DNA from 2 places in the Bacillus sp. VA13 genome. Region 2 is predicted to be linked to the other one. Evidence: riboswitches for the same ligand, from Rfam matches in the RefSeq annotation. Region 2 holds a riboswitch; the other holds the start of a gene.
What was found. Region 2 has a riboswitch for lysine ahead of AC0C66_RS17845 (amino acid permease). Riboswitches for the same ligand answer to the same signal wherever they lie in the genome.

Region 1 (14,874 bases), on a different contig from region 2:
GAAGGCATACAATCAGGCGAGTTAAAAGAAGGCCTCGATGTCCGCCTCGCCCGGCAGATGATTTTTGGAACGATTGACGAAACCGTGACAACTTGGGTTATGAATGACCAAAAGTACGATCTCGCTGCCTTGTCAGACAGCGTTTTAGAATTGTTGGTGTCCGGAATTCACAATAAGTAAAGGGGTTCTGTCCTATGAATGCAATTTCACTTGCGGTTGATCAATTTGTGGCAGTCTTGACGATTCACAATCCGCCGGCAAATGCGCTTTCCACCCGGATATTAGAAGAGCTGTCCTCCTGTCTTGATCAATGTGAGACAGATGCAGGCGTACGAAGCATTATCATTCACGGTGAGGGAAGATTTTTCTCAGCCGGGGCTGATATTAAAGAATTTACATCGCTTAAAGGCAATGAAGATTCCTCACTGCTGGCTGAGCGCGGCCAGCAGCTGATGGAAAGAATTGAAGGCTTCCCAAAACCGATTATCGCGGCGATTCACGGTGCTGCTCTTGGAGGCGGGCTGGAGCTTGCGATGGCTTGTCATATCAGAATTGCGGCAGAAGACGCCAAGCTGGGGCTTCCGGAACTTAACCTCGGTATTATACCGGGTTTTGCGGGAACACAGCGTCTTCCGAGATATGTCGGTACAGCCAAAGCACTAGAGCTCATCGGATCAGGAGAACCGATATCCGGAAAAGAAGCGCTTGATCTCGGACTTGTGTCACTTGGAGCAAAAGATGAAGGAGAAGTGCTTGAAAAAGCAAAAGCACTTGCCGCTAAGTTTGCAGAAAAAAGCCCGCAAACGCTGGCATCTCTACTTGAGCTTCTTTATTCCAATAAGGTGTATTCCTATGAAGGCAGCTTAAAGCTTGAAGCAAAACGATTTGGAGAAGCATTTGAGTCAGAGGACGCCAAAGAAGGCATCCAGGCATTTCTCGAAAAAAGAAAGCCTCAGTTCAAAGGCGAATAAAAGGGGATATGATCATGAATCTATTTGTACTGATGAAACGGACGTTTGACACAGAAGAAAAAATCGTCATTGAAGCAGGAAAGATTCAGGATGACGGAGCGGAATGGATTATTAATCCATACGATGAGTACGCGATAGAAGAATCCATCCAGCTAAAGGAAAAGCACGGCGGCACGATCACCGCCGTCACTGTCGGCGGCGAAGAAGCGGAGAAGGAACTGCGCACTGCGCTTGCCATGGGATGTGACCAAGCCGTTTTAATCAACATAGAAGATGATCTCGAAGAGCCCGACCAATATTCCATTTCTCAAGTTTTATACCACTATATGAAGGATCAGGAGTTTGATTTGATTCTCGGCGGAAATGTTGCCATTGACGGAGGTTCAGGACAAGTAGCGCCTCGGCTTGCCGAGCTACTGGACATTCCGTGCATCACAACGATCACCAAACTCGAAATCAGCGGCACTGATGCAGAAGCAGAAAGGGACGTCGAAGGGGATGTTGAAAAAATCAAAACGACACTCCCATTGCTTGTCACAGCTCAGCAGGGCTTAAACGAACCGCGCTATCCATCGCTTCCGGGAATTATGAAGGCCAAGAAAAAACCGCTTGAAGAACTAGAACTTGATGATCTTGATCTGGACGAAGAGGATGCCGAACCTAAGATGAAAACCATTGAACGTTTTCTGCCGCCGAAAAAAGAAGCCGGGAAGCTTCTCCAAGGTGAGCCTGCCGAACAGGCAAAAGAGCTCGTCTCATTGCTCCGCAGCGAAGCTAAAGTCATTTAAAGCTTGGACATTCAAAGAAACAGGGGGATGTTAGAATGGGAAAAAAAGTGATCGTACTCGGAGAAATACGCGATGGAGAATTGCGGAATGTCACCTTTGAAGCATTAGCTGCAGGAAGAACCATTTCAGGCGATGGAGAAGTCATCGGTGTTCTCATCGGAGAAAATGTACAAAGCCTTGCACAAGAGCTTATCCATTACGGAGCCGATAAAGTTCTCACAGCTGAGGATCCGAAGCTGAAAGCATACACGGCAGACGGATACAGCCAGGTCATGAGGGCCATTATTGACCAAGAAAAACCCGATTCAGTCATATGCGGGCACACGGCCATGGGCAAAGACCTTTCACCGAAGCTCGCGGCCCGGCTGCAAACAGGCTTAATTTCAGATGCTACAGATGTAAGCGTTACCGGAGAGAATGTCGTGTTCACGCGGCCGATTTACTCGGGGAAAGCATTTGAACGCGTCATTTCAACCGATCCGCTGATTTTTGCAACGATTCGCCCTAATAATATTCAAGCTTCAGAAAAAGACGCCAGCAGGTCGGGGAATATCGAAAGCGTTGATGTTTCTCTTACTGACCTCCGCACCGTTATTCAAGAGGTCGTGAAAAAAACAGCGGACGGCGTTGATCTCTCCGAAGCCAAAATTATCGTTGCAGGCGGCCGCGGAGTCAAAAGCAAGGAAGGATTTCAGCCGCTGCAAGAGCTTGCCGAGGTGCTGGGGGCCGCAGTCGGGGCATCTCGCGGGGCGTGTGACGCTGATTATTGCGATTACGCTCTCCAAATCGGGCAGACCGGGAAAGTCGTTACCCCGGATTTGTACATTGCCTGCGGCATTTCCGGCGCCATCCAGCATTTGGCCGGCATGTCAAACAGCAAGGTGATAGTCGCCATCAATAAAGACCCTGAAGCGGATATCTTTAAAATAGCGGATTACGGCATCATAGGCGATTTATTTGAAGTTGTCCCGTTATTAACTGAGGAATTCAAGCAATTAAATATACACTCGTAAAGAAAACCCCGGACTGCTGAAGTTCGGGGTTTTTATATATTTGAATACATACGTACAAATATAAATTTTAGAAAAAATGTCGTTGACATGTACGAACATATATAATATGGTTACTTTAAAAGCGCTTACATTCATGCTGACTCCTCAGGCAAAAGACAGATCACATATTTGACTGTGGTGCTTTTCATATTCGTATGAAAGGAATGATCATGCATGTCTGAACATCAAGCAGTGATCCAAACAGATATTGTAAAAGGAACCATTAACAAAAATATATACGGTCATTTTGCGGAACATTTAGGAAGAGGGATTTATGAGGGCATTTGGGTCGGAACGGACTCGAACATTCCCAACATAAACGGAATACGAAAGGATGTGCTGGAAGCGCTCAAACAGCTGAATATTCCTGTCCTCAGGTGGCCGGGAGGGTGTTTTGCAGACGAATACCATTGGGCAAACGGTGTCGGTGACCGTAAGACGATGCTTAACACGCACTGGGGCGGTACAATTGAATCAAATGAATTCGGAACGCATGAATTTATGATGCTTTGCGAGCTGCTTGAATGCGAGCCTTATATTTGCGGCAATGTCGGAAGCGGAACGGTTCAGGAAATGGCGGAATGGATCGAGTATATGACGTTTGAAGAAGGCACGCCGATGTCAGACTGGAGAAAACAAAACGGAAGAGAGGAGCCTTGGAAGCTGAAATATTTCGGCGTAGGCAATGAAAACTGGGGCTGCGGCGGCAACATGCATCCTGAATACTACGCAGATCTATACCGGCGTTTTCAAACCTATGTCCGCAATTACAGCGGGAATGAACTATACAAAATTGCAGGCGGCGCAAATGTGGACGATTTTCATTGGACGGACGTGCTCATGAAAAAAGCCGCTGGCCTGATGGACGGATTGAGTCTTCATTATTACACGATTCCGGGTGATTTCTGGAAAGGCAAAGGATCAGCCACAGAATTCACGGAGGACGAATGGTTCATTACGATGAAAAAAGCCAAATACATCGATGAATTGATTCAAAAACACGGCACGATTATGGACCGGTACGATCCGGAGCAGCGGGTCGGGCTGATTATTGATGAATGGGGCACGTGGTTTGATCCTGAGCCAGGCACGAACCCTGGTTTCCTGTATCAGCAAAACACCATTCGTGATGCACTGGTGGCGGCTTCTCATTTCCACATTTTCCATCAGCATTGCCGCCGAGTGCAAATGACCAACATCGCCCAAACAGTAAACGTTCTTCAAGCGATGATTTTGACTGAGGGAGAGCGGATGCTTTTGACACCGACGTACCATGTATTTGATATGTTTAAGGTACACCAGGACGCTTCTCTTTTAAACACTGAAACAACGTCTGCTGACTATGAATGGAAGGGTGAAACGCTGCCGCAAATCAGTATTTCAGCCTCGAAACATGCAGAAGGCGATATCAATATCACGATCTGCAACATTGATCACCAAAACAAAGCGGAGGCTGAGATCGAGTTGAGAGGCATTCACAAGACAGCGGACCATTCCGGAGTCATTCTGACGGCTGACAAAATGAATGCGCATAACACGTTTGACGATCCTCATCACGTCAAACCGGAATCTTTCAGCCAATACACGCTCAACAAAAACAAACTGAAAGTAAAACTCCCGCCAATGTCAGTCGTCTTACTCACGCTGCGTGCTGATTCTTAATCGCGTGAGAGCGCCGGAGCTTCATGCCGGCGCTCTTTTTCATGTTTTAAAACAGCTCCGCCAGGGCATGGTAAAGGTACATGACAGTGAAGAGGAGATGTTATTCTATGCTTCGTACCATTCTAATGATCATCGGGGCGATTGTAGTCATTGGGGCCATTATCAGATTCGTGTTTTAATGCAAAGTGACATAACCCATTCAATCCAGATAAACATGAGTAAACCGATTGTGATCAGGAAAAAATAATTTGTAAGCATTAAAATAGCGTGAACGAATGGGAGATGCTATACTAAAAATCATCATTTCACAATTGGAGGAATTCAATAATGGCTATCGTAAAAGCAACTGATCAATCTTTCTCAGCTGAAACAAGCGAAGGCGTCGTACTGGCTGACTTCTGGGCTCCTTGGTGCGGACCTTGTAAAATGATTGCACCTGTTCTTGAAGAACTAGATCAAGAAATGGGAGACAAACTGAAAATCGTAAAAATCGACGTGGACGAAAACCAAGAAACAGCCGGAAAATACGGCGTTATGAGCATCCCGACACTTCTTGTGTTAAAAGACGGAGAAGTAGTTGAAACTTCTGTCGGCTTCAAACCGAAAGAAGCGCTGCAAGAGCTTGTAAACAAACATCTTTAATTCTCGGCTGCTTACATGCCAGAGCGATTCCGATTGAGGGATCGCTCTTTTTATTCGCCAATCGTGAAGCATAGAGAAAAACAAACGTTCGTGTTAAACTGGAAACAAAGGATTAAACATAAGGAAGGGTAATATATGAACAAACAACTGAAAGAAAAACTCGCCCTCCTTCCCGATCAGCCCGGGTGTTATCTCATGAAGGACCGGCAGCAGACTGTGATCTACGTAGGAAAAGCAAAAGTGCTGAAAAACAGAGTGCGCTCCTACTTCACCGGTTCTCACGATGCGAAAACACAAAGGCTTGTGACGGAAATCGAGGATTTTGAATATATCGTGACGTCCTCCAATCTTGAAGCGCTTATTTTAGAAATGAACTTGATCAAAAAGCATGATCCGAAATACAACGTCATGCTGAAAGACGACAAAACCTATCCTTTCATAAAACTCACCCATGAACGCCACCCAAGGCTGATTGTCACCCGCAATGTCAAAAAAGACAAAGGGCGCTATTTCGGGCCGTACCCGAATGTACAGGCCGCAAGGGAAACAAAAAAACTGCTCGACCGTCTGTACCCTCTCAGAAAATGCTCCAAGCTGCCGGACAGAGTGTGCCTCTACTATCATCTGGGCCAATGTCTCGCTCCGTGCGTAAAGGATATTTCCGAAGAGACGAACAGAGAACTGGTTGAGAGCATTACCCGTTTCTTAAAGGGCGGCTATAATGAGGTCAAAAAAGAGCTTGAAGAGAAAATGCATGAGGCTGCTGAGAATCTTGAGTTTGAACGGGCAAAAGAGCTTCGTGACCAAATCGCCCATATTGAATCAACGATGGAAAAACAAAAAATGACGATGAACGATCTAGTCGACCGTGACGTATTCGCGTACGCATATGATAAGGGCTGGATGTGCGTACAGGTCTTTTTTATCCGCCAAGGAAAGCTCATTGAACGCGATGTCAGCATGTTCCCGCTCTATCAGGAAGCAGATGAAGAGTTTCTTACGTTCATCGGGCAGTTCTATTCAAAAAACAACCACTTTCTTCCAAAGGAAATTTTAGTTCCGGACAGCGTTGATCAATCCATGATCGAGCAGCTGCTGGAAACAAACGTCCATCAGCCGAAAAAAGGCTCGAAAAAAGAACTGCTTATGCTGGCCCATAAAAACGCGAAAATCGCGCTGAAAGAAAAATTCTCCTTAATCGAACGGGACGAGGAGCGCTCAATCGGGGCTGTCCATAAACTTGGTGAAGCATTGAATATTTATACCCCGCACAGAATTGAAGCGTTTGATAACTCAAACATACAGGGGACAAACCCGGTTTCCGCGATGATCGTGTTTATCGACGGCAAACCGAACAAAAAGGAATACCGCAAATATAAAATCAAAACCGTTACGGGACCGGATGATTACGGCTCAATGAGAGAGGTTGTTAGGAGGCGCTATACGAGAGTGCTTCGCGAAAATCTGCCGCTGCCTGATCTGATCATCATTGACGGAGGAAAAGGGCAGATCAACGCTGCAAGGGATGTCATTGAAAATGAACTCGGCTTGGATATCCCGATCGCCGGTTTAGCCAAAGACGAAAAACACAGAACTTCAAATTTATTAATCGGAGATCCGCTGGAGACGGTGTATCTGGAACGAAACAGTCAGGAATTTTATCTCCTGCAGCGCATTCAGGACGAGGTGCACCGTTTTGCGATCAGTTTTCACAGGCAAATCCGCGGAAAAAGCGCGTTTCAATCCGTATTGGACGACATCCCGGGTATCGGAGAGAAAAGAAAGAAAATGCTGTTAAAGCATTTCGGTTCGGTTAAAAAAATGAAGGAAGCAAGCCTTGAGGACATCCAAAAAGCGGGTGTTCCCGCAGCGGCTGCTCAGCTGCTTTACGACAAATTGCAAAAATAATGTTGTCCTTTTAAAAAAGATCTGATAAAATGTGAACTAATTTCATAGTTAGATCGTGTTATATGGTGAAGATAGAGGTGCGAACTTCAAGAGTAAGCCTTTGGAGAAAGATGGATTCTGTGAAAAAGGCTGAAAGGGGAGCGTCGCCGAAGCAAATAAAACCCCATCGGTATTATTTGCTGGCCGTGCATTGAATAAATGTAGGGCTGTCAAGAAATCATTTTCTTGGAGGGCTATCTCGTTGTTCATAATCATTTATGATGATTAATTGATAAGCAATGAGAGCATTCCTCTCATTGCTTTTTTTATTGTGGACAAAGCGCTCTTTCTCCTCACCCGCACGAACCAAAATGTAAAGGGTGGTAATACATGGGTCTTATTGTACAAAAATTCGGAGGTACTTCCGTCGGCTCAGTCGAAAAAATTCAAAATGCGGCAAACCGCGCGATTTCAGAAAAGCAGAAGGGCCATCAAGTCGTTGTTGTCGTTTCAGCTATGGGAAAATCCACTGACGAATTGGTCGGCCTTGCAAAAGCAATTTCTGACCAGCCGAGCAAACGCGAAATGGATATGCTGCTGGCGACGGGCGAGCAGGTCACCATTTCCCTGCTTTCAATGGCGCTGCAGGAAAAAGGCTATGACGCTGTGTCCTATACTGGCTGGCAGGCGGGAATCCGCACGGAAGCCGTTCACGGAAACGCCAGAATTACAGATATCGACACTTCGGTTTTAGCAGACCAGCTTGAGCAAGGAAAGATTGTCATTGTGGCAGGATTCCAAGGCATGGCAGAGGATTGCGAAATCACGACATTGGGCCGGGGCGGTTCAGACACAACAGCAGTCGCTTTGGCTGCCGCATTAAAAGCGGATAAATGTGACATATACACGGACGTGCCCGGAGTGTTTACAACCGATCCGCGCTATGTGAAATCAGCGAGAAAACTTGCCGGCATCTCATACGATGAAATGCTTGAGCTTGCCAATTTGGGCGCCGGCGTTCTTCATCCGAGAGCCGTTGAATTCGCGAAAAATTACCAAGTGCCGTTAGAAGTGCGTTCAAGTACAGAAACAGAAGCGGGAACATTAATTGAGGAGGAATCATCCATGGAGCAAAATTTAATTGTCAGAGGCATTGCGTTCGAAGATCAAATCACAAGAGTAACCATTTACGGTCTGACTAGCGGCCTGACAACCCTGTCTACTATCTTTACAACACTTGCCAAAAGAAACATTAACGTCGATATCATTATCCAAACGCAGGCCGGAGACCATCAGACCGGAATTTCCTTCTCAGTTAAAACAGAAGACGCAGACCAAACCGTTGCGGTGCTTGAAGAGTATAAAGACGCGCTTGAATTCGAGAAAATCGAGACAGAAAGCAAATTGGCTAAAGTATCCATTGTTGGATCCGGCATGGTCTCAAATCCTGGTGTAGCAGCTGAAATGTTTGCTGTACTGGCGGAAAAAAACATTTTAATCAAAATGGTCAGCACATCTGAAATCAAAGTATCAACAGTCGTAAGTGAAAATGACATGGTGAAAGCAGTTGAAGCGCTGCACGATGCATTTGAGCTTTCAAAACACCCTTCAGCTGTGTAATGACAATCAAAAAGGCGGGACTATATAGTCACCGCCTTTTTGATTACACTGGGTCTTTCATATCCCATTTCACAGTCAGAACCACCTTATCGGCTCTCTTTTTCACTTGTTCATATGATTCGGCAATCTGGTCATTCATCAATTGAATTTGTTCAGCAATAAAACCAGCCTCCAGCTGAAAGCATGGTTCTTTCTGATGTTTAAGCCGGTTGGAAACGATCGGCCCTTCAAGTTCAAATTCAAGCTCCTGTTTTTTAGCGCTTACGTTGGTGAGGGTTCCCCAGCCCGCTTCTTCAAAGAAGGCCGGAAATTCCTCCCATGATTCAAGAGGAAACTTACGGGCGAGATGTTTCCCAGCCCAATACATCATGGAAGAGTAATCTTGGCCAAGCATATCTGGGAGAACGATCTCTCGTATTAGTTCGTAGGCATAGGCATTCATTTCAATTTCTTTTAGGTTGTCAATAGATGCTTCAAATTTAGACTTCATATCTGTCTCCCCTCTCTCCTTGGTATATTATAGCCCAAACAGGGGGGAGGATTACAGAATGATCCTATAATTCTTATGAAAAATTAAACAGAAACATATATTGATAAAATAAAATTTTTAAATCAACTATTCAATTCGGAAAATTATAATTTATGTACGCGTTTTCTTGACGCCCTTTTGAGGGAGGAGTAAAATGAAATTGTCAATAAATCTTAATAAAGTGCTTACAATTGAAAGAAGTGGGGGAAGAGATTTAGCACATTTCGCACTTATCAAACAGGGGGTAAAGTAATGTCTGGGAACAGAGAGTTTTATTTTCGAAGATTGCATTCCTTGCTTGGCGTCATACCGGTCGGCATCTTTCTCATTCAGCATTTAGTCGTCAACCAGTTTGCCGCAAGGGGCGCTGAAGCATTCAATAGTGCTGCTCATTTTATGGATAGTCTGCCTTTCAGGTATGCCTTGGAAATTTTTATTATCTTCTTACCATTAATTTATCATGCAGTTTATGGTGTGTACATAGCGTTTACTGCAAAAAATAACGCAGGTCAATACAGCTATATGAGAAACTGGCTCTTCGTCCTGCAGCGTGTAACCGGTATCATCACCCTCATTTTCGTGAGCTGGCACGTGTGGGAAACCCGTATTGCCGCACAAATGGGCGCTGAGGTCAATTTCGACATGATGGCGAATATTTTGAGCTCTCCGGCTATGCTTGGCTTTTACATTGTCGGTGTTTTATCAACAATTTTCCACTTCTCGAACGGTTTATGGTCTTTCGCTGTTACATGGGGCATCACGGTAACGCCTCGTTCTCAAAGAATTTCGACTTACGTTACGCTGATTATTTTTGTTGCACTGTCTTACGTAGGCTTAAAAGCGATTTTTGCATTTGTTTAAGAGTACTAGATTACTAGAGGGAGAGGGGCTATCATGAGTCAATCAAGCATTATCGTAGTCGGCGGGGGTCTTGCCGGCCTCATGGCGACAATTAAAGCAGCGGAATCAGGAATGGCGGTTAAGCTGTTTTCCATCGTTCCTGTCAAACGTTCTCATTCGGTTTGTGCGCAAGGCGGCATAAACGGAGCGGTCAATACAAAAGGGGAAGGTGACTCTCCGTGGGAACATTTTGATGACACTGTATACGGAGGAGACTTTCTTGCAAACCAGCCGCCGGTTAAAGCGATGTGTGAAGCGGCGCCTTCTATCATCCACTTATTAGACCGGATGGGCGTCATGTTTAACCGGACGCCTGAAGGGCTGCTTGATTTCCGCCGATTCGGGGGTACACAGCACCACAGAACAGCTTATGCGGGTGCGACGACGGGACAGCAGCTGCTTTACGCACTGGACGAGCAAGTGCGCAGATACGAAGTTGCGGGTCTGGTTACAAAATACGAAGGCTGGGAATTCCTTGGCGCTGTATTAGATGATGACAGAACCTGCCGCGGAATTGTTGCGCAAAACCTGACAAACATGCAAATTGAATCCTTCCGTTCAGACGCTGTCATCATGGCGACGGGCGGACCGGGAATCATTTTTGGGAAATCGACTAACTCCATGATTAATACAGGGTCTGCTGCGTCGATCGTTTATCAGCAGGGAGCGTATTATGCAAACGGAGAATTCATTCAAATCCACCCGACAGCCATACCGGGCGATGACAAACTAAGACTGATGAGTGAATCAGCGCGCGGTGAAGGCGGTCGCGTGTGGACATATAAAGACGGTAAGCCGTGGTATTTCTTAGAGGAAAAATATCCGGCTTATGGAAACCTGGTGCCGCGTGATATTGCGACACGCGAAATATTTGATGTATGCGTCAACCAGAAGCTCGGCATTAACGGCGAAAACATGGTGTATCTCGATCTGTCTCATAAAGATCCGAAAGAGCTTGATATCAAGCTTGGCGGCATCATTGAGATTTATGAGAAATTCATGGGAGACGACCCGCGGAAGCTTCCGATGAAAATCTTCCCGGCGGTCCATTATTCTATGGGCGGTTTATGGGTGGATTACGATCAAATGACAAACATCCCGGGACTGTTTGCAGCCGGGGAATGTGATTACTCTATGCACGGCGGCAACCGCTTGGGGGCAAACTCTCTGCTCTCCGCGATTTACGGAGGAATGGTGGCCGGACCGAATGCGGTGAAATATGTAAACGGCTTAGAATCTTCAGCAGAAGACATGTCCTCATCTTTATTTGACGCTCACGTTAAAAAAGAAGAAGAAAAATGGGCTGAGATTATGAGTATGGACGGAACCGAAAATGCCTATGTTCTTCACAAAGAGCTTGGTGAGTGGATGACGGCGAACGTCACAGTTGTCCGCCATAACGACAAGCTTTTGAAAACGGATGACAAAATTCAGGAATTAATGGAGCGATTTAAAAAGATCAACATCAATGACACAACAAAATGGAGCAACCAGGGGGCAATGTTCACACGCCAGTTCTCGAACATGCTTCAGCTTGCAAGGGTGATTACCCTTGGCGCATACAACCGCAATGAAAGCCGGGGCGCCCATTATAAACCGGATTATCCTGAACGTAATGATGATGAATGGCTCAAAACAACAATGGCTAAACATGTAAGCCCGTATGAAGCGCCGGAATTTGAGTATCAGGATGTCGATGTATCACTGATAACGCCTCGGAAGCGGGATTACTCGAAGAAGAAGGTGGCGAAATAATCATGAGTGAACAAAAAACCATACGATTTATTATCACACGTCAAGATACAGCTGACAGCACGCCTTACGATGAAGAATTTGAGGTTCCATACCGCCCGAACCTGAACGTCATTTCCGCCCTGATGGAAATTCGCCGGAATCCGGTTAACGTGAAAGGTGAAAAGACAACCCCTGTCACATGGGATATGAACTGTCTTGAAGAAGTATGCGGCGCATGTTCAATGGTCATAAACGGAAAGCCTCGCCAGTCTTGTACGGCACTTATCGATCAGCTTGAACAGCCGATCCGCTTAAAACCAATGAAAACATTCCCAGTCGTGCGTGATTTGCAGGTTGACCGGAGCAGAATGTTTGATTCATTGAAAAAGGTAAAAGCGTGGATACCGATTGACGGCACGTACGATTTAGGACCGGGACCGAGAATGCCGGAAAAACGCCGTCAATGGGCATATGAATTATCAAAATGCATGACGTGCGGCGTCTGCCTCGAGGCCTGCCCGAATGTGAACAGCAAATCGAAGTTCATGGGGCCGGCACCGATGTCTCAGGTCCGCCTGTTTAACGCACATCCGACAGGCGCCATGAATAAATCTGACCGATTAGAAGCACTGATGGATGAAGGCGGCCTTGCAGATTGCGGCAACTCGCAAAACTGCGTTCAATCCTGTCCGAAAGGCATCCCGCTCACTACTTCCATTGCAGCCTTAAACAGAGATACAAACTTACAAGCGTTCCGCAATTTCTTCGGAAGCGACAGAGTATAAGAAGAAACAACCTCTTCCGCATGGGAGAGGTTTTTTTAACAATAAGGAGATGAATAAAGATGAAGCTTCCCGCTTATATTGATGAGCCGTTTCAAGAATGGAAAGAGTCCTTTTCTTTTTTTAATGAAGTATCCGTGCGTTTTTCCGAGACGGACATGTTTGGCCATATGAATAATGTAGTCCCTTTCATATACTTTGAGGAGGCGCGGATTTCTTATTTTAAAAAGCTGAATATGATGAATGAAAACAAACAGACCATGACAGTCGTGGCAAGCCAGCAATGCGATTATTTGCGCCAAGTCATGCCTTATGAAGAGCTGCGCATCTATGTGAAAACAAGTGCCGTCGGCAGCTCATCCCTTACCTTGCATTATCTCGGAGAGAACCGCAATGGCGAGCCCTGCTTTACTGGAGCAGTTGTGATGGTCCAAGTCTCAAAGGAAAGCGGCAAGGCTGTCAGCTGGACGGATGAGGAGAAAGAAACGCTTCTCCATACACCATAAACTAATTCTCTTGTAAACGTCACCTCCTGTGCCCTTCTTACATATGATATCTCGACTATATCAAAACCCATTCGTTTCTGATTCGCTCTCACCTTAGCAAGGAGGGTTACAATACTTGAAGGAGAAAGAATTTCAATCGAAGCCGCTGCTAACGAAAAGAGAAAGAGAAGTGTTCGAATTGCTCGTTCAAGATAAGACAACAAAGGAGATTGCAAGCGAGCTATTTATCAGTGAGAAAACCGTTCGAAACCATATTTCAAATGCCATGCAGAAATTGGGTGTGAAAGGGCGTTCGCAAGCCGTTGTTGAGCTTCTTAGAATGGGTGAGCTAGAGCTTTAATCCTTGCCGGTATTCCTTCTTTTTAGGAAGGAGCCGGTTATTGCTGTTTGTTTGGAACGTTCGAAACCATATTTGGAATGCTGTGCAAAACTTGGATGGCAAGGCGTAAAACAAATTTTTCTATTTGATGTTGTTTGCCTAAAGTCCTCTATTTCTCTCCAGCGAGTCTTGCATTTTCTTCAAAAAAGAAGGAAAATAGACACGGAACGCTTTTGAGCGTAAGAGATCCTTGAGTGAGGGATGGACAAATGACATCAAAACCTTTGGAGCATGTTGCGGATATTGAAAAGTCACTCCGCCACATTGCCGCGATCATTAAGCAAAAAGGACGAGAAATCCTTAACCAATATGCGATTACGCCGCCGCAATTTGTCGGCCTGCAATGGCTTTATGAATTAGGAGATATGACAATCGGCGAACTATCGGGCAAAATGTATCTGGCATGCAGCACGACAACGGACTTAATCGACCGCATGCAAAAAAATAAGCTTGTTGAGCGGGTCAAGGACCCGGCGGACAGACGCGTTGTTCGGATACATTTGCTGCCAGAAGGAGAACGGATTATCCAAGAGGTCATTACCAAAAGGCAGGAATATCTGCGTGATATGTTCGAAACGTTTACAGATGAAGAAATAGCCATCTTCGAAAAATCATTGATGAAACTGCAGCATGAAATGAAGAGAAAATGAGGCGATTTTGTTGGAACAACCAATAGGAGTCATTGATTCCGGGGTTGGCGGTTTAACCGTTGCAAAGGAAATCATGAGACAGCTACCAAAAGAAAATATTATCTACGTCGGGGATACGAAACGGTGTCCATACGGGCCGCGCCCTGAAGAAGAAGTGCTTCAATATACGTGGGAGCTGACGAATTATTTACTCGAAAACCACCACATCAAAATGCTCGTGATCGCCTGCAACACAGCAACAGCGATCGCATTGGAAGACATCCAGCGCAGTGTCGGTATACCTGTGGTCGGAGTGATCCAGCCGGGTGCGAGAGCAGCGATAAAAGTAACAGAAAATCAGCATATCGGTGTCATCGGTACAGAGAATACGATTAAGAGCAATGCGTACGAAGAGGCGCTTTTGGCATTAAATCCTGATCTGAAGGTTGAGAACCTTGCCTGCCCGCTGCTTGTGCCTTTTGTGGAAAGCGGGAAGTTTCTTGACAAAACAGCAGACGAGATTGTCAAAACATCGCTGTACCCGTTAAAAGACACATCGATTGATTCGCTGATTTTAGGCTGCACCCACTATCCTATTTTAAAAGAATCCATTCAGAGATATATGGGAGAGCACGTAAACATTATTTCGTCCGGCGATGAAACAGCAAGGGAAGTCAGCACGATTCTCTCATATAAAGGGCTGCTGAACCAGTCTCCGATTGTTCCGGATCATCAGTTCCTGACAACAGGAGCACGTGATCAGTTTGCAAAAATTGCAGATGACTGGTTTGGC
Region 2 (14,874 bases):
TTGACCCAATTGGCTTCTATTTTACAGACCCGATTTCATTAGAGGGCCAGCTGAAGTTTATTACGGAAAGCTTAACAAAATAAACAAAAGAGCCGCCTGCCTGCGGCTCTTTTTCCATCCATTAAAAGGAGCGGCTCATTTTGAACCATATCGGATATTTTCTTGCGTCATATTTAGCTGCATGATCATCGCGATCAGTTTTTTTAACAGGCTCTATATCGGAAAACCTTTTTATCATGTGCTCTTGGTATTCATCATAGTGTTAGTCGTGTTTAGTTTTCTGGAGAGACTGAAAAAACGGTTTTTGCATATGCGATTATCCGCAAAGGTTTTTCTCTCTATTTCAGCTTTCCTGTCAGCTATTTTAACGATCGGATTACTAACAGGAGAAATTGCATTTCGATAAAAAAGACACCTGAAAATCAGGTGTCTTTTGTTTATGCTTGTTTTTCTTTCTGGAACTTTTTAACCACAAATGGATAAACGATCAACCCGACAAAGAATAAACCGATGCCGAGAATAAATGTCGTTAAATCCGCTGTGCCTGTTACAATCACAAACAATGAGTATACGCACGCTAAAATCGCAATCAATCCGTCTTTTACGCGGGAGCCTTTTAGCTGGTCATATGTTTCACCTTTGATGACAAGCTTCAAGCTGTAAATCGCTGATACCAAATACGGAATTAAATACGCAAGTGTTGCCGCTGTCGTTAAAAACGTAAATGCGTCACTTATTGTCCGGGAAATAACAGAGAAAATGAAGACCTGTGACATCACATTTGTAATAATCAGCGCATTAATCGGACTTCCCTTTTTATTCGTTTTCGCAAAGAATGCCGGAAAATCTCCTGCTTTAGCAGCTTGGTAAGGAACCTCAGAGCCAAGCAAAATCCATCCGAGCATCGTTCCGAATAAGCAAAGAATCGCCAATAGGGCCATGATCACGCTTCCCGCGTTCCCGACAATCGCATACAGCACATCAACGAACGGTTTTTCAGAGCCGACAAGCTTATCATGCGGCAGAACGCCCATCGTAATTAAAGTCACAATAATATAAATGCTCAATGCAATCAGCAATCCGGTAATTGTCGCACGTTTTACATCACGCTGAGAACGCGCGCGTCCGGACAGAATAACCGCTGATTCAATTCCGACAAACGCCCAAAGAGTAGAAATTGCGGCGTTGTGAACCTGGCCGCCAATTCCGATGCTTGTGCCGTTTTCGCCTTGAATTGGAAAATAAAAATGATCGAATAATGTCGTTTGAAATACAAACAATCCGGCAACGATAAAGAAGACAAAACCTAATACTTTCGAAAACGTTGTGATAAAGTTTAATTTACTTGCACCGTTAATGCTTGAAACAAGAATCGTGTGCGTTCCCCATAACAAAATTGTACATACAGCAAACGTCAGCAATTGGCCGAGTGTCACCTCTTGCCCGCCGATTGAAAACATTTCACGTTTATCAACCAAGACCGGGAAGAACGAAGTCAAGTAACCGGCAAGACTTGTAATAATCGCCACGTTACTGATCCAGCTCGCCACCCAGTAGCCCCACACCATTGTGAATCCGGCAGCGTTCCCTTTCTTCGGATCAGAAAACAGCGCTCTCGCATAACTTTGCGGTCCCGCTGTCAGCTCAGGCTTGCGAATGGACAAGTGCCCGAAGACAAGCGCAATCATTAGCACGCCGGCACCCGTCAAAAGCCAGGCGGACGTAGCGCCAAGCGGACTTGCGATCGTAGCAAGCGAACTCGGCAGGGAGAAAATTCCTGATCCAACCATATTTCCAACGACAAACGCCGTTAATAACCAAAAACCCCATTTTTTCGTCTGTTCCATTCCAGTACCTCCAATGATTCTTTGTACGGACCAGACCCCGAGATCATATAAACGCAAAAAAAGCCTGAACAAAAGTCCATGCTTAAAGAAACACACACCCTTGATCTCCGGATAGCCCTCCGCGAAAAAGCACGCGGCAGTCCTGCACTTATTCAGATACAGTCCCAGCATAGAGAAGGATCGGCTTTCTCCACACTTCGGCGCTGATGCCTTTTACACATGTTTAACAGCTCCTGTCAGCCTAGCATGTGTGACTCATCATCCGCGCAACCTCTACCTCACTGAGAAAGAGTGAGGATTTAAATATTCAGTTACTCCCAGAAGGTTATCAAAGAAAGGATGATCTGTCAAAGGGAACAGATGGAAAATACGGATAGAGACAAGCCCTATCCGCACTGTGGTTTATCGATTATTTTTCTTTTTTTGCACAGCTTCTTGAAGCGGATCATCTTTTAGAGCTGAACCGGCATCTTCAAGAGCTCCCTGGATTACGTTTTTTTCTTTATCAGAACGTTTTCCTTTATCTTTATTAAAGAAACCCATTCGTATCACCTCTTTATAGAAAATAGGTACATGTTTAAGATGCCTTTTTCCTTGAGAAATTATGCGGGAAATTTTTTATCGTACAAAGTCCTGTTGATCAAACATACATTCTCTTGATATATTTGTAATTCAGAGATTTTTTGCAAAAGATAAAAGGAGAAGCGGGAAATGACAGGAAAAACACACATCATGGGAGGCATCGCTTCTTGTACGGCAGTGGCTTATTATTATGGATTTGATCCAGTGCTTATGGCTGCGTCAGGCGCGGTTGGGGCATTGATACCCGATATCTGCCACACGCAAAGCAAAATCGGGAGAAGATTTCCTATTTTATCGAAAGTGGTCAGCTCCGTTTTTGGCCACCGAACCTTTACGCACAGCCTGCTGTTTCTGCTCATCATGTTTTTTATCACAGGCACATATATTCCAGATAAAAACATATCAACCGGACTGATGATCGGAATGGCGAGCCATTTGATTCTTGACGCTTGGACGGTGAACGGAATCAAATTATTATTCCCTTCAACGATCCGCGTGCGGCTCCCACTATATATGAAGACAGGCAGTTTTTCCGAGCAGCTCGTGTTAGCCGGGCTGACAATTGCTTCATGTTACTACTTTTATATGCTGTTTCATGGACGCATGTTTTAAACGTGAGTGCTGACACTTGTCTGAACGGGCTGTTTTTAGTAGGTTTTACATAAGAAGCATTTCATGCAGATGATCAAGAAAACGTGAGGAGTCATATTAATGAAAGGAACCTTTTTTCACAATCAGCGGTTTTTATGTATTTCGATCGTATTCATGTGGATCAAAACGTATGCGATCTATAAACTCGGCTTTGATTTGCAGATCGATTCTCTGTTGGAGGAGCTGATGTTGCTGATCAACCCGCTCAGCTTTATCCTTCCTTTATTCGGGATCGGCCTGCTTCTGAAAGAAAATAAGCAGCGGGTCTTTTTGCTGATTGCCAATTTGGTTCTGACTGTAATCTTGATTTCCAACACGATTTTTTACGGCTTTTATATCGATTTTATTACCATCCCGGTTTTGTTTCAGGCCAGTAACATGAGCGATATGGGCAGCAGTGTAAAAGAACTGTTCAACCCTCTGTTTATCGCCCTGTTTGCGGATTTGGTTTTTCTTCTGCTGCTTGCCCGAAAAGAGAAACACTCGCAGACAAAAGCCGCATCCCGCACGGTCAAACGGTACTATGCAGCTTCCTGCGGCATGATTTTATGCACCCTGGCACTTGCAGAAGTACAGCAGCCGAGGCTTTTGGCACATTCCTTTGACCGGGAAATGCTCGTCAAAAGCATCGGTCTGTTTCAATTTCATATCTACGATACGATATCTCAGACTGTGAATATAAGCGCGAAAGCATTTGCAGATGAAGACAGCATGACTGCCATTAAAAACTACACAGAGGCTGATTACAGCAAGCCTGACCAAAGCAAGTTTGGGCTGGCAAAGGGGCGCAACGTCATCTTTGTGACGCTTGAATCGACCCAAAGCTTTGTTCTGAATGAAAAGGTAAATGGAAAAGAAATTACCCCGTTTATGAATGATTTCATCAAAAAAAGCTATTACTTTGATCATTTCTATCAGCAAACCGAACAAGGCAAAACATCTGATTCAGAATTCATCGTCGCTAACTCGCTGTATCCTTCCCTTAGCGGCGCCGTCTTTTTCACGAAAAGCGACCATCAATTTCATACGATGTACAAATCGCTGAAACAACATGATTATTATTCAGCCGTCTTTCACGCCAATCATAAAACATTTTGGAACCGAAATGTGATGTACGATACATTTGGGATTGACCGCTTTTTTGATGTTGATGACTTCCATGTCACTCCCGGAACATCAACAAGCTGGGGCTTAAAGGATAAGGAATTTTTAGAGCAGTCAGCCGGAAAGCTGAAAAGCCTGCCGCAGCCGTTCTACAGCAGTTTCATCACATTAACGAATCATTTTCCGTTTGAGATTGATGAAAAGGATCAGCTGATTGATGAATACGATTCAAGCAGCGACCTGCTAAACCGTTATGTGACAACGGTTCGCTATGAAGATGAGGCATTGAAGCATTTTATCAAAAAACTGAAGAACGAGGGCTTATACGAAAATTCGATGATCGTGTTTATGGGAGATCATTACGGGATTTCAGAAGCCCATAACGATGCGATGGCTGAGTTTTTAGGGAAAGATGAAATCACGCCGTATGACAACGTTCAGCTCCAGCGGGTACCGTTTATTATACATATCCCGGGAATTACCGATCAAAAGCCGGAAACCATCTCTGACGCCGGAGGGCAGGTCGACGTCAGGCCGACACTGATGCATTTGCTAGGCATTGAAACAAAGGGCGATATTCAATTCGGCAACGATTTGCTGTCAGATGACCGCACCCCATTCGCCGTGCTGAGAAACGGCAGTTTTATAACGAACGACTATGTATACACGAAAAACACGTGCTACAGCCAAAAAACAGGTGAAGCGCTGGAAGATCAGAATGAGTGCCTCCCTTATAAGGAGAAAGCAAACGAAGAGCTGTCTTTCTCTGATAAAATCTTAAACGGCGACCTGCTCCGTTTTTATGAATAAAAAATCCCTCTGTACAGAGGGATTTTTTACGTTTCAAACATTACTTTACCGGTCAGCTTTGTGTGATAGCCGTTTAAATGAGACAGATTCGCCTTATATTCCTCAGAATTCAAGATCTCCATCACTGCCTTCAGCAGCTGCTCATGTTTTTTCAAAACGACGATATCATATTGTTCGTCGATAAGCGGGATAAAATCAACACTGCCCATATGTGCCGCGTGCTGCGCCCCGATTCCTGCGTCAGCCTGTCCGCTTGAGACTTGTGAAGCGACAGCGTAATGATCGGTCACGATTTCGCCGTATCCCTTTACATCAGCCGGATTCACACCAAGCAAGCCAAGCTGTTCATTAAGGAGCACCCTTGCGCCCGAACCCTTTTCCCTGTTGATAATCCGGATATCGGTCCTTTTCAAGTCTTCCCAGCCTTGAATGTTTTTCGGATTCCCTTTTTGAACATACAGTCCTGCTTTGCGGAGAACGACATTGATCAGACAAAACGGTTCACCTGACAAAATCCGTTTCACATAAGGCGCGTTATACTGGCTGGTTTCTGCATCGTACAAATGGAGGCTGACAATGTCACACTTTCCTTGATACATATCAATCAGGCTGTTTAAGCTTCCTTTGTATTTGCGGAGCGGCGTCTCCTGAATGGCATTCTCCAAATGCTTACTGAGCATATCCATCGAAATGTCCTGTCCGCTGATCATGACATTCGGTCTGCCGTCCGGCTCAGCCTCCTGCACCTGTTTCAGCGCTTCTGTTGCAGCGATGGGCTGAGACATTCTCATATTCGTTTTATATTGCTTTAAATCTTCTTCATCCACACGCATCTGCCTTCCGACACGGTAAGCAGGCAGCACGCCTTTTTTAATCAAATCATAAACGGTCAGCTTTGATACCTTCAGCAGACCTGCAACTTCTTCTATCGTATAGGAAGAGGTTTCATTCATCATCATCACTCTCCTATTTTATTATACCTTTTCGTCGAATGTAAAAAAACCCACATAAACCAAACATAATCAGTTATAATTAGTTATATCTAATGATAAGGGGTGCAATCATGTTTAAGAAGTATTCTATTTTAATCGCAGCCTTAACCGCTTTTCTGCTTGCAGCAGGCTGTTCTTCAAACCAGTCTTCAACGGACAGCGAGAAAAAAGTTACGTTAACCATCTCAGCTGCCGCCAGTGTACAGGATGCACTTGAGGAAATCCAAAAGAATTACGAAAAAGAACATCAAAACATTACAATCCAAGATAACTATGGCTCATCCGGCGCCTTGCAAAAACAGATTTCTCAAGGAGCAGGAGCTGACCTGTTCTTCTCAGCTGCTGAGGATAAATTTCAAAAGCTGGTGGATGATGGGGATATCGCCAAAAAAGACAGCACTGATTTAGTCGGCAATGAAATTGTGCTGGTCGTGCCGAAAAACGGCGATTCGCCTGTGACTCGCTTCAGCAATCTGGCTGATTCAGAAAAAATCGCCCTCGGAACGCCGGAATCCGTGCCGGCAGGAGCTTACGGGAAAGAATCACTGACAAAGCTGTCTCTATGGGACAAAGTGAAGGATAAGATCGTATACGGAAAAGACGTTCGCCAAGTTCTTTCTTATGTTGAAACAGGCAATGTAGACGCAGGCGTTGTTTATAAAACAGACGCTCTGATCTCAAAAAAGGCTAAAATCATTGACGAGGCAAAAGCAGATACACACAGCCCGATTGTCTATCCGTTAGGAATTGTAAAAGATACAAAACACCGTAAGGAAGCGAAGGAATTTTACGAGTACCTGCAATCTGATGAAGCAATGAAAGTATTTGAGAAATATGGTTTTACTGCTGAGTAGCATAAGCGCTTCAGAGTTTTTCACACCTGTTTTGCTTTCCTTTCAGGTGGCGGCAGTTGCCGGAATTGTTGTCATTATTCTCGGAACACTGGCTGGAGCATGGATGTCGCGGGCATCATTTTTCGGAAAAACGGCGCTCGAAACATTTTTTATGCTTCCGCTCGTTCTTCCGCCTACTGTTGTCGGTTTTATCTTGATCGTCATTTTCGGAAAGCACAGTTTTATCGGTCAAGCCATCGAGTGGGTCTTTCAGCAGCCTGTCATTTTCACCTGGTGGGCCGCTGTAATCGCCTCGGCGGTTGTAGCCTTTCCGCTCATGTATCAATCCGCCAAAACCGGATTTGCTGACATTGATCCCGATATACAGGGCGCGGCAATGCTAGACGGCGCAAGCAGATGGAAGGTATTTATCCATATTTCAGTCCCGCTCGCCTATCCTTCATTGCTGACCGGAAGCATCCTCAGCCTTGCGCGGGCGCTCGGAGAATTTGGCGCAACACTCATGTTTGCAGGGAACATCCCCGATGTTACGCAAACACTGCCGACGGCCATTTATGTCGCATTGGATTCCGGCAACAATACCCTAGCCTGGGCGTGGGTCGTCTGTATTGTCGTCATTTCCTTTTTGATGCTGTTTTTCATTCAACAGAAAAAAACACACTAAAAAAACTCCCCGTGACGGGGAGTTTTTCATTAGAACAGGAGCTCATCGGGATTTGGACCGACACGCTCATCTTTGTTTAACGCGTCAATTTTGTCCATGTCTTCCTGAGACAATTCGAAATCAAAAATATCAGCGTTTTCGATGATACGGTGTTCTTTGATGGATTTTGGAATTGTTACCACTTCATGCTGCAGATCCCAGCGCAAAATGACTTGAGCCACAGATTTATTGTGTTTTTCAGCAATCTGTGCAAGCACTTCGTTATCCAAAAGCTGTCCCTGCATGAGCGGAGACCACGCTTCCAACTGAATGCCTTGCGCTTTGCAGTAATCTCTTAATTCTTTCTGCGTCAAACGAGGGTGAAATTCTACTTGGTTCACCATCGGTTTGATTTCTGCGTCTTTCAGCAGTTCTTCTAAATGATGAACTTGGAAGTTGCTGACACCAATTGCGCGGATTTTGCCGTCTTTATACAGCTTTTCAAGCGCACGCCATGTATCTTTATATTTATCCTTGCCAGGCCAGTGGATCAAATATAGATCTAAGTAATCAAGCTGAAGTCTTTCCAAGCTTTTTTCAAAGGCAGCAAGCGTTGTTTCGTAGCCTTGATCTTCATTCCATACTTTTGATGTAATAAAGAGCTCTTCTCTTGCCACACCGGATTCCTTGATCCCGATGCCAACGCCTTCTTCATTTTTGTAGACAGCTGCTGTATCAATGCTGCGGTAGCCGTTTTTAATCGCCGCTTTCACTGATTCAGTCGCTTCACTTCCATTTTCTACTTTAAAAACACCAAGACCGAACCAAGGCATTTCCACTCCGTTATGTAACTTTACAGTATCTTTTAAACTTGTTGGCACTTGAACATCCACCCTTTCACTGAAATGTAAGCGTCTATATTATCTCACATTCCTCTCAGCCGATACCAATAATACGCTTAAGAGCCTCTTTTTGCTTCTTTTTTCACAGCACAGGCAAACCCAAACACTATTTTTTTCCTATTTTAACAATATTGAGATTATCAATACATTTAGCAGGGTATGCGTGTAGTGTAACCACATAAAAACAAAGGAGGAAACAACTTGAAACGGATTCGTATCCCAATGACACTTGCTCTTGGTGCCGCTTTGACAATTGCCCCTTTGTCCTTTGCTTCCGCTGAAGAAACCCCCGCTCCGAAGATCTCGCAGACAACAACAGCCGAAGCAACTGCGGCTGAGGTCGGTTTAAATGTAAACCTTGATGTGCTTGGCATTGCCAATCAGATTGCCGATGCCATCAAATCCTCACAGAACCGGGATGGATTTGTGAAAAACCTCATGGAGTCTTCCTTCTACGCATCCGGCCAAAAATATAACGTCATGGTATTTAATTTAAGCCAGGAGTATGAAGATCACTTGAACGGTGTACAATTTTACGGTTCAGCCGTTTACGACGGCATTACGTACGGCATTTGGGTATTTGAAGACGGAACCTTTACAAACGAAGGTGATGGCGGCTGGATCAACTGGGCCTTCAGAGGCTGGTTCGACCGGGATGGCAGCACTGTCGAATTCCATCGCCCTTAATATAGAAAAAAGCTGGCGTTAGACGCCAGCTTTTTTGCTGTATTTATTCGCCGCCTTCAAGCATGGCGGCTTCCACATCATTAATGTATTGGCGAAGCTCATGGGAGATGTCCCGGGAAATTTCCCGCTCCTCGAAGAGCGTTTGAATTTCATTTCTGATCGCCTGCACAGCCTTCAGCTTCACTTCCAGCTTCTGATTTTCAAAATGAGCGCTTGATTTCAGCTCATGATGGCTGTGCTCCAGCCTGAAAATTAATTGTTTATAAAACGTAATGACAGATAAAAACACTTCTTTATGTTCTTCCGTCTTATGTTTTTCCAAGTATTCTATCGCTGCTTTTGCTGTTTTCACTCTCGTTGCCCGTATCAATCCCGCTTCATTTAAAATCGACATCTCCGGCTTTTTATGTTCACCGAAGAAAATCCAATACATCAGCCGCTTGAGCCTTGTTTTTGATAATCCGACTTTAAATGGGTTGCCATACAAAATTTCTAATTCGTTAAACCGTTCTTGCAGCACATTTGCCGTTTCTTCTGGGATATCTCCCCGCTCCAGCATTTTCACCAGTGCCTCTTGCTCAGCGTTAACCCCTTGCGCACGGACTTTTCGCTCTTGCTTTTTGATCCGATTAGATGATGTATACTGCTGAAAACGAAGATTTTTCATTTTCTCATTGTATTCAGCTATAACCGCAAGAGAGGCTGTTTTGTTTGTATCGTTCATGTCCTCTTTAATCGTTCGGAGAGCTGTTTTAATCAATTTGCGCCTTGCCGTCAGCAGCTTTTCATTTCGTTTCTCATCCTCTTCTTCTTTTTCAGTCAGAAGCGGGAGTACAACAGTGGCAATGACAAGTGTGCATAAAATGACGCCGGCTGCTAAAAAAAGAATCAGATTTCTTTCCGGGAACGGTGTGCCGTCCTCCAGAAAATACGGAATGGAGAAAGAACCCGCAAGCGTTACAGCTCCGCGCACACCGGAAATCGAAAGTAACAGCGTTGAACGAAGACCCGGTTTATAGATGTTCTGATCCCTATTAAAGAACCATTTGCCATTCCAGAAGAACAGCACCCACAGAAATCTGAGAAGCATTAACGTAAATGTGATCACAAGGATATAGCTGATCACCTTCAAGTTGCTGATTGCGGTGTCGTTAAAGATGACAGAAATGACGTCCGGAATCTGCGTCCCGAGAATAACGAAGACAAGACCGTTCAAAATAAATAAAATAATGTTCCACGTACTTGAGGAGACGATTTGCAGTTTGACCATCGTTGATTCCAGACGATCCTGTTCAACCGCATGGGTAATGCCTCCCGCTACAACGGCTAAAATGCCGGAAACGCCGATTTCTTCCGCTGCCAAATAAATCACAAACGGCGTCAGAATTTGAATCAGCATATGCATCGTGACATCCTGCATACCAAGGCGGCGCAAGAATAGGCGAAAACGAATAATCAAAAACGAAATGACAACCCCGCACAGCAATCCCCCGAGAGAAATAAATACAAAGCTGACAGCCGCTTGTGCTAATGAAAATGCACCGGTCACTGCAGCTGCAATCGCAAACTTGAAGGCCACCAGACCTGATGCGTCATTCATCAGCCCTTCCCCTTCAAGCAATCGAAGAATCCCTTTTGGCATTTTCACTCTTCCTGATAATGCGCTGACAGCGACAACATCAGTCGGTGAAAGAATGGCCGCAAGTCCAAAAGCCGCTGCCAGCGGAATATCAGGAATCATCCAGTGAATCGTGTAGCCTCCTACAATCACAGTCGCAAATACAAGGCCGAGTGCTAGCAATAAAATTGGAGCTCGTAAATTCCAAAGCTCTGCCCGCGGCGTTCTCTTCCCATCATTAAATAGAAGAGGCGCAATAAACAAAACAAAAAACAATTCGGTGCTTAATTCAAAATGAAGCCCCTGTGGAAATGAGGCCGCAAGAATCCCTAGCGCCACCTGAATAAGAGGCACTGGAATAAATGGAATAAACCGGTTCACGATATTGGATATCGCAATAATCGTTAATAAAACGAGAACAACTAAAAATATGTCCAAATGCATGACCTCCTTCGTCTGTTGTGTTTCGTGCATGATGACTCGATGTCTGATTGTCTATAAGAGGCTGAGGATAGGATGGCCTTGCATCCATTATGTGATTTCGCAGGAGTTCTCTCCACACTTGTCTTCTTTTATAGTACCCTTTTTAGGGTATTATTTCTCATGAAATGCTCATAGTGAACTTTTTTGCAGCAGAGCAAATTCTAGAAAAAAAGAGACAGGGAGTTATCCCCTATCTCTCGTCTTTCTTTATCAATCATGAAAATTTGTGCCGTCAGTCGTTGCATTAATGATGCCTGCGCGGATGACAAAATCACCGAAGTGCTCGCCTTCCTCACGTTCTTTCGCATAACGGGAAAGAAGGTCGCGCAGCTCGCTTAAAATGTCTTCTTCACCGATGTTTTCACGGTACATTTTGCTTAAACGGCTTCCGTCAAATGCAGCGCCAAGATACATATTATATTTGCCCGGCGCCTTTCCGATAAATCCGATCTCACCAAGCGCATGGCGTGCACAGCCGTTAGGGCAGCCTGTCATGCGAATGGTGATTTCCTGATCACGAAGGCCGTTTTCGTCAATAATCTCTTCAACCTTATCTAAAAGGGTCGGCAAATAACGTTCTGCTTCAGCCATTGCCAATCCGCAGGTCGGAAGAGCGACGCACGCCATAGAGCTGCGGCGGAGCGCTGAATGATGCTTGCCATCAGTGAGTCCGTATTGCTCGATTAACGCACTAATTTCATCTTTTTTATCGCTTGAAACGTTCGCAATAATCAAGTTCTGATTGGATGTCAGACGAAACTCGCCTGTATGAACCTTGGCGATTTCCCGCAAGCCTGTCATCAGCTTATAATCATCGTAATCCGTTACACGGCCGCCTTCGACAAACAGTGTAAAATGCCATTTATCCTCAATGCCTTCCACCCAGCCGTAACGGTCGCCGTTATGGTCGAAGTGATACGGCTTCGCTTCTTCCAAGCTCCAGCCAAGACGGTTTTCCAATTCTTCTATTACGGTTTCTAAACCGAGGCGATCAACCGTGTATTTGAACCGCGCATTTTTGCGGACAGAACGGTTTCCGTAATCGCGCTGAATCGTAATCGTTTTTTCAGCAACGTCATACATTTGCTCAGGACGGCAGAACCCAATCACCTTGGCTAATTGCGGATATGTCGCTGTGTCACCGTGCGTCATTCCCATACCGCCGCCGATCGCCACGTTAAAACCAATCAGTTTGCCCTCTTCAACAATCGCAATGAATCCCAGATCTTGTGAAAAGACGTCAATATCATTAGACGGCGGAACTGCAATACCGATTTTAAATTTCCGCGGCAGATAGAGCGGTCCGTACATTGGCTCAACTTCTTCCTCAGGCGTGCCGGCCACTCTTTCCTCATCTAGCCAAATTTCATGATATGCTCTCGTCCGCGGCAGCAGATCATCACTTAATGTTTTAGACCACTCGTATACCTCAGAGTGGATTTCAGACTGATAAGGATTCGATGCGCACATGACGTTGCGGTTTACGTCTCCGCAGGCTGCGATCGTATCCAAAAGAGCTGAGTGGATCGTCTGAATGGTTTTCTTCATGTTCCATTTCAGAATCCCATGCATTTGGAACGTTTCACGTGTCGTCAGTTTTAATGTGCCGTTCCCGTATTTCTGAGAAAGGTCATCCATGACAAGCCATTGCTCAGGCGTTGAAACGCCTCCTGGCATACGCACGCGCAGCATAAACTGATATGCAGGCTCCAGCTTTTGCTTTTGGCGTTCGTTGCGGAGGTCACGGTCATCCTGCAAATAACTGCCGTGGTGTTTCATCAGGCGGTTGTCATCATCCGGAATTCCGGCACTGATCCGATCCAGCATGACTTCTTTCAGTGTGCCGCGCAAATAATCACTTTCTCTTTTAATGCGTTCAACATCACTTGGAGAGCCGTCCGGTGCTTTTAAGATTTTGGTCACCATGTTGAAAAACTCCTTTCAAGTCAAATCAATATACATCACGCTGATAGCGTTTTTGCTGCTGCATATCGGCAAGATAAGCTTCCGCTTCATCGCGGCTCATATTGCCTTCTTTCTCGATAATTTCAACCAATGTGTTATGGACGTCATGCGCCATGTGCTTTTCATCGCCGCAAATGTAAACAACCGCGCCTTCTCGAAGCCATTCGAACAATTCTGCGCTCTGCTCAAGCATGCGATGCTGCACATATACTTTTTCTTCCGTATCACGTGAGAACGCCACATCCATTTTTGTCAGCACACCGTCTTTGAGCCAATTTTGCCACTCTGTCTGGTAAAGGAAATCTGTCACAAAGTGCTGATCGCCAAAGAACATCCATGCTTTTCCTTCCGCTCCCGTCTCCTCACGCTCCTGCATAAAGGAACGGAACGGAGCAACGCCTGTCCCAGGGCCGACCATGATAATCGGTGTTTCAGGATCTTTCGGAAGCTTAAAGTTTTGATTATGCTGGACATAAACCGGCAGTGTATCTCCCGGCTGCAGACGCTCCGCGCATAAAATTGAGCAGACGCCTTTTCGTTCACGGCCATGCGCATCGTAGCGGACTGCACCGATCGTTAAATGCACTTCATCCGGATTAGCTGATAAACTGCTCGCAATCGAATAGAGGCGGGCCGGCATTTTTCGCAGAATCGAAACAAACTCCTGCGCCGATACACTGAACGGGCCATAATCACGAACGAGATCAAGCAAATCGCGCCCTTCAAGATACGCTTTTACATTATCCTCATTTCCTGGGGCTAAAAGCTCTCTAAGCTTATCGCTCCCAGACAGCTGGGCTGCCTGTTCAAGAAGCGGTTTTGTGAGAACGGTAATCTCATAGTGAGAAATCAGCGCTTCTTTCAGCGGGCGGACATCACCTTGCTTATTAAGCGTCACAATTTCTTCGGGGTCCCAATTCATTTCCTTAAGCAGCAGCTCGACAAGCTCCGGATCGTTTTCCGGATAGACGCCGAGGCTGTCACCAGGCTCATAAGTCAGGCCAGATCCTTCAAGAGACAGCTCCACATGGCGTGTTTCTTTATTTGATCCGCGGCCGTTCAAATTTAAATTTTCTAACACTTCAGCCCGAAACGGGTTTGTTCTTGAATACGCAGATTCAACTGTTTGAGGCACTGCTGCCGGCGCAGGCGCGGCACTTCCGCCCTCAGCTTCACTTAAGCCATCAAAAACGCTTTCCAGCCATTCAGCTGCCGGCTCATCATAGTCAAGATCGCAATCAACGCGCGGAGAAATCCGTTTTCCGCCGAGTTCTTCTAAGCGCTGATCAAATTCTTTCCCTGTCTGGCAGAAAAACTCGTACGAGCTGTCACCAAGCGCCAAAACAGAAAAACGAAGATCTTCAAGCTTAGGCGCCCGTCTACCATGCAGAAATTCGTGAAACGACAGTGCGTTATCTGGCGGATCGCCTTCACCGTGCGTACTGACGACGATCAAAAGATTGTTTACTTTCTTCAGCTGATTCGGCTTAAAATCGCTCATGGATGAGACGGTTACTTGAAAACCGCGCTGCTCAAGCTGCTTGCCGGCATTTTCTGCAAGACCCTGTGCGTTTCCCGTCTGTGAACCGTAAAGAACGGTCACTTCTTTTGAAACGGCTGGTGCCGCCACTTCCGCAGACACAGCAGCCCCCGGCGCCTCCGCTGTTTCTTGGGCGGAAACAGCTTGCGCGGATAAATATCCGCTCAGCCAGATTTTCTGAGATTCGGTCAAGGTT

Region 1: it holds a riboswitch for lysine, as region 2 does, so the genes downstream of both, AC0C66_RS06905 (aspartate kinase) here and AC0C66_RS17845 (amino acid permease) in region 2, are expected to answer to the same signal.

What each region holds. Positions count from the first base shown of each region.
Region 1 is NZ_JBVQPP010000001.1:1,317,760-1,332,633, reverse strand. Features, by position in the region: gene fadR (fatty acid metabolism transcriptional regulator FadR) at 1-180, shown strand, start outside; gene AC0C66_RS06935 (enoyl-CoA hydratase) at 195-971, shown strand; gene etfB (electron transfer flavoprotein subunit beta) at 986-1,759, shown strand; gene etfA (electron transfer flavoprotein subunit alpha) at 1,795-2,772, shown strand; gene abfB (alpha-L-arabinofuranosidase AbfB) at 2,986-4,473, shown strand; gene trxA (thioredoxin) at 4,801-5,115, shown strand; gene uvrC (excinuclease ABC subunit UvrC) at 5,251-7,023, shown strand; lysine riboswitch at 7,088-7,267, shown strand; gene AC0C66_RS06905 (aspartate kinase) at 7,393-8,622, shown strand; gene AC0C66_RS06900 (YslB family protein) at 8,666-9,112, opposite strand; gene sdhC (succinate dehydrogenase cytochrome B558) at 9,404-10,012, shown strand; gene sdhA (succinate dehydrogenase flavoprotein subunit) at 10,046-11,806, shown strand; gene sdhB (succinate dehydrogenase iron-sulfur subunit) at 11,809-12,570, shown strand; gene AC0C66_RS06880 (acyl-CoA thioesterase) at 12,630-13,073, shown strand; gene gerE (spore germination transcription factor GerE) at 13,189-13,413, shown strand; gene AC0C66_RS06870 (MarR family winged helix-turn-helix transcriptional regulator) at 13,662-14,102, shown strand; gene racE (glutamate racemase) at 14,110-14,874, shown strand, end outside.
Region 2 is NZ_JBVQPP010000005.1:36,995-51,868, reverse strand. Features, by position in the region: gene AC0C66_RS17850 (iron-hydroxamate ABC transporter substrate-binding protein) at 1-83, shown strand, start outside; gene AC0C66_RS17845 (amino acid permease) at 438-1,847, opposite strand; lysine riboswitch at 1,952-2,131, opposite strand; gene sspJ (small acid-soluble spore protein SspJ) at 2,250-2,390, opposite strand; gene AC0C66_RS17835 (metal-dependent hydrolase) at 2,559-3,041, shown strand; gene AC0C66_RS17830 (LTA synthase family protein) at 3,141-4,994, shown strand; gene AC0C66_RS17825 (substrate-binding domain-containing protein) at 5,021-5,947, opposite strand; gene modA (molybdate ABC transporter substrate-binding protein) at 6,058-6,840, shown strand; gene modB (molybdate ABC transporter permease subunit) at 6,812-7,504, shown strand; gene pgoN (glyoxal/methylglyoxal reductase) at 7,534-8,364, opposite strand; gene yvgO (stress response protein YvgO) at 8,587-9,072, shown strand; gene AC0C66_RS17800 (Na+/H+ antiporter) at 9,116-11,128, opposite strand; gene cysI (assimilatory sulfite reductase (NADPH) hemoprotein subunit) at 11,384-13,099, opposite strand; gene AC0C66_RS17790 (assimilatory sulfite reductase (NADPH) flavoprotein subunit) at 13,125-14,874, opposite strand, start outside.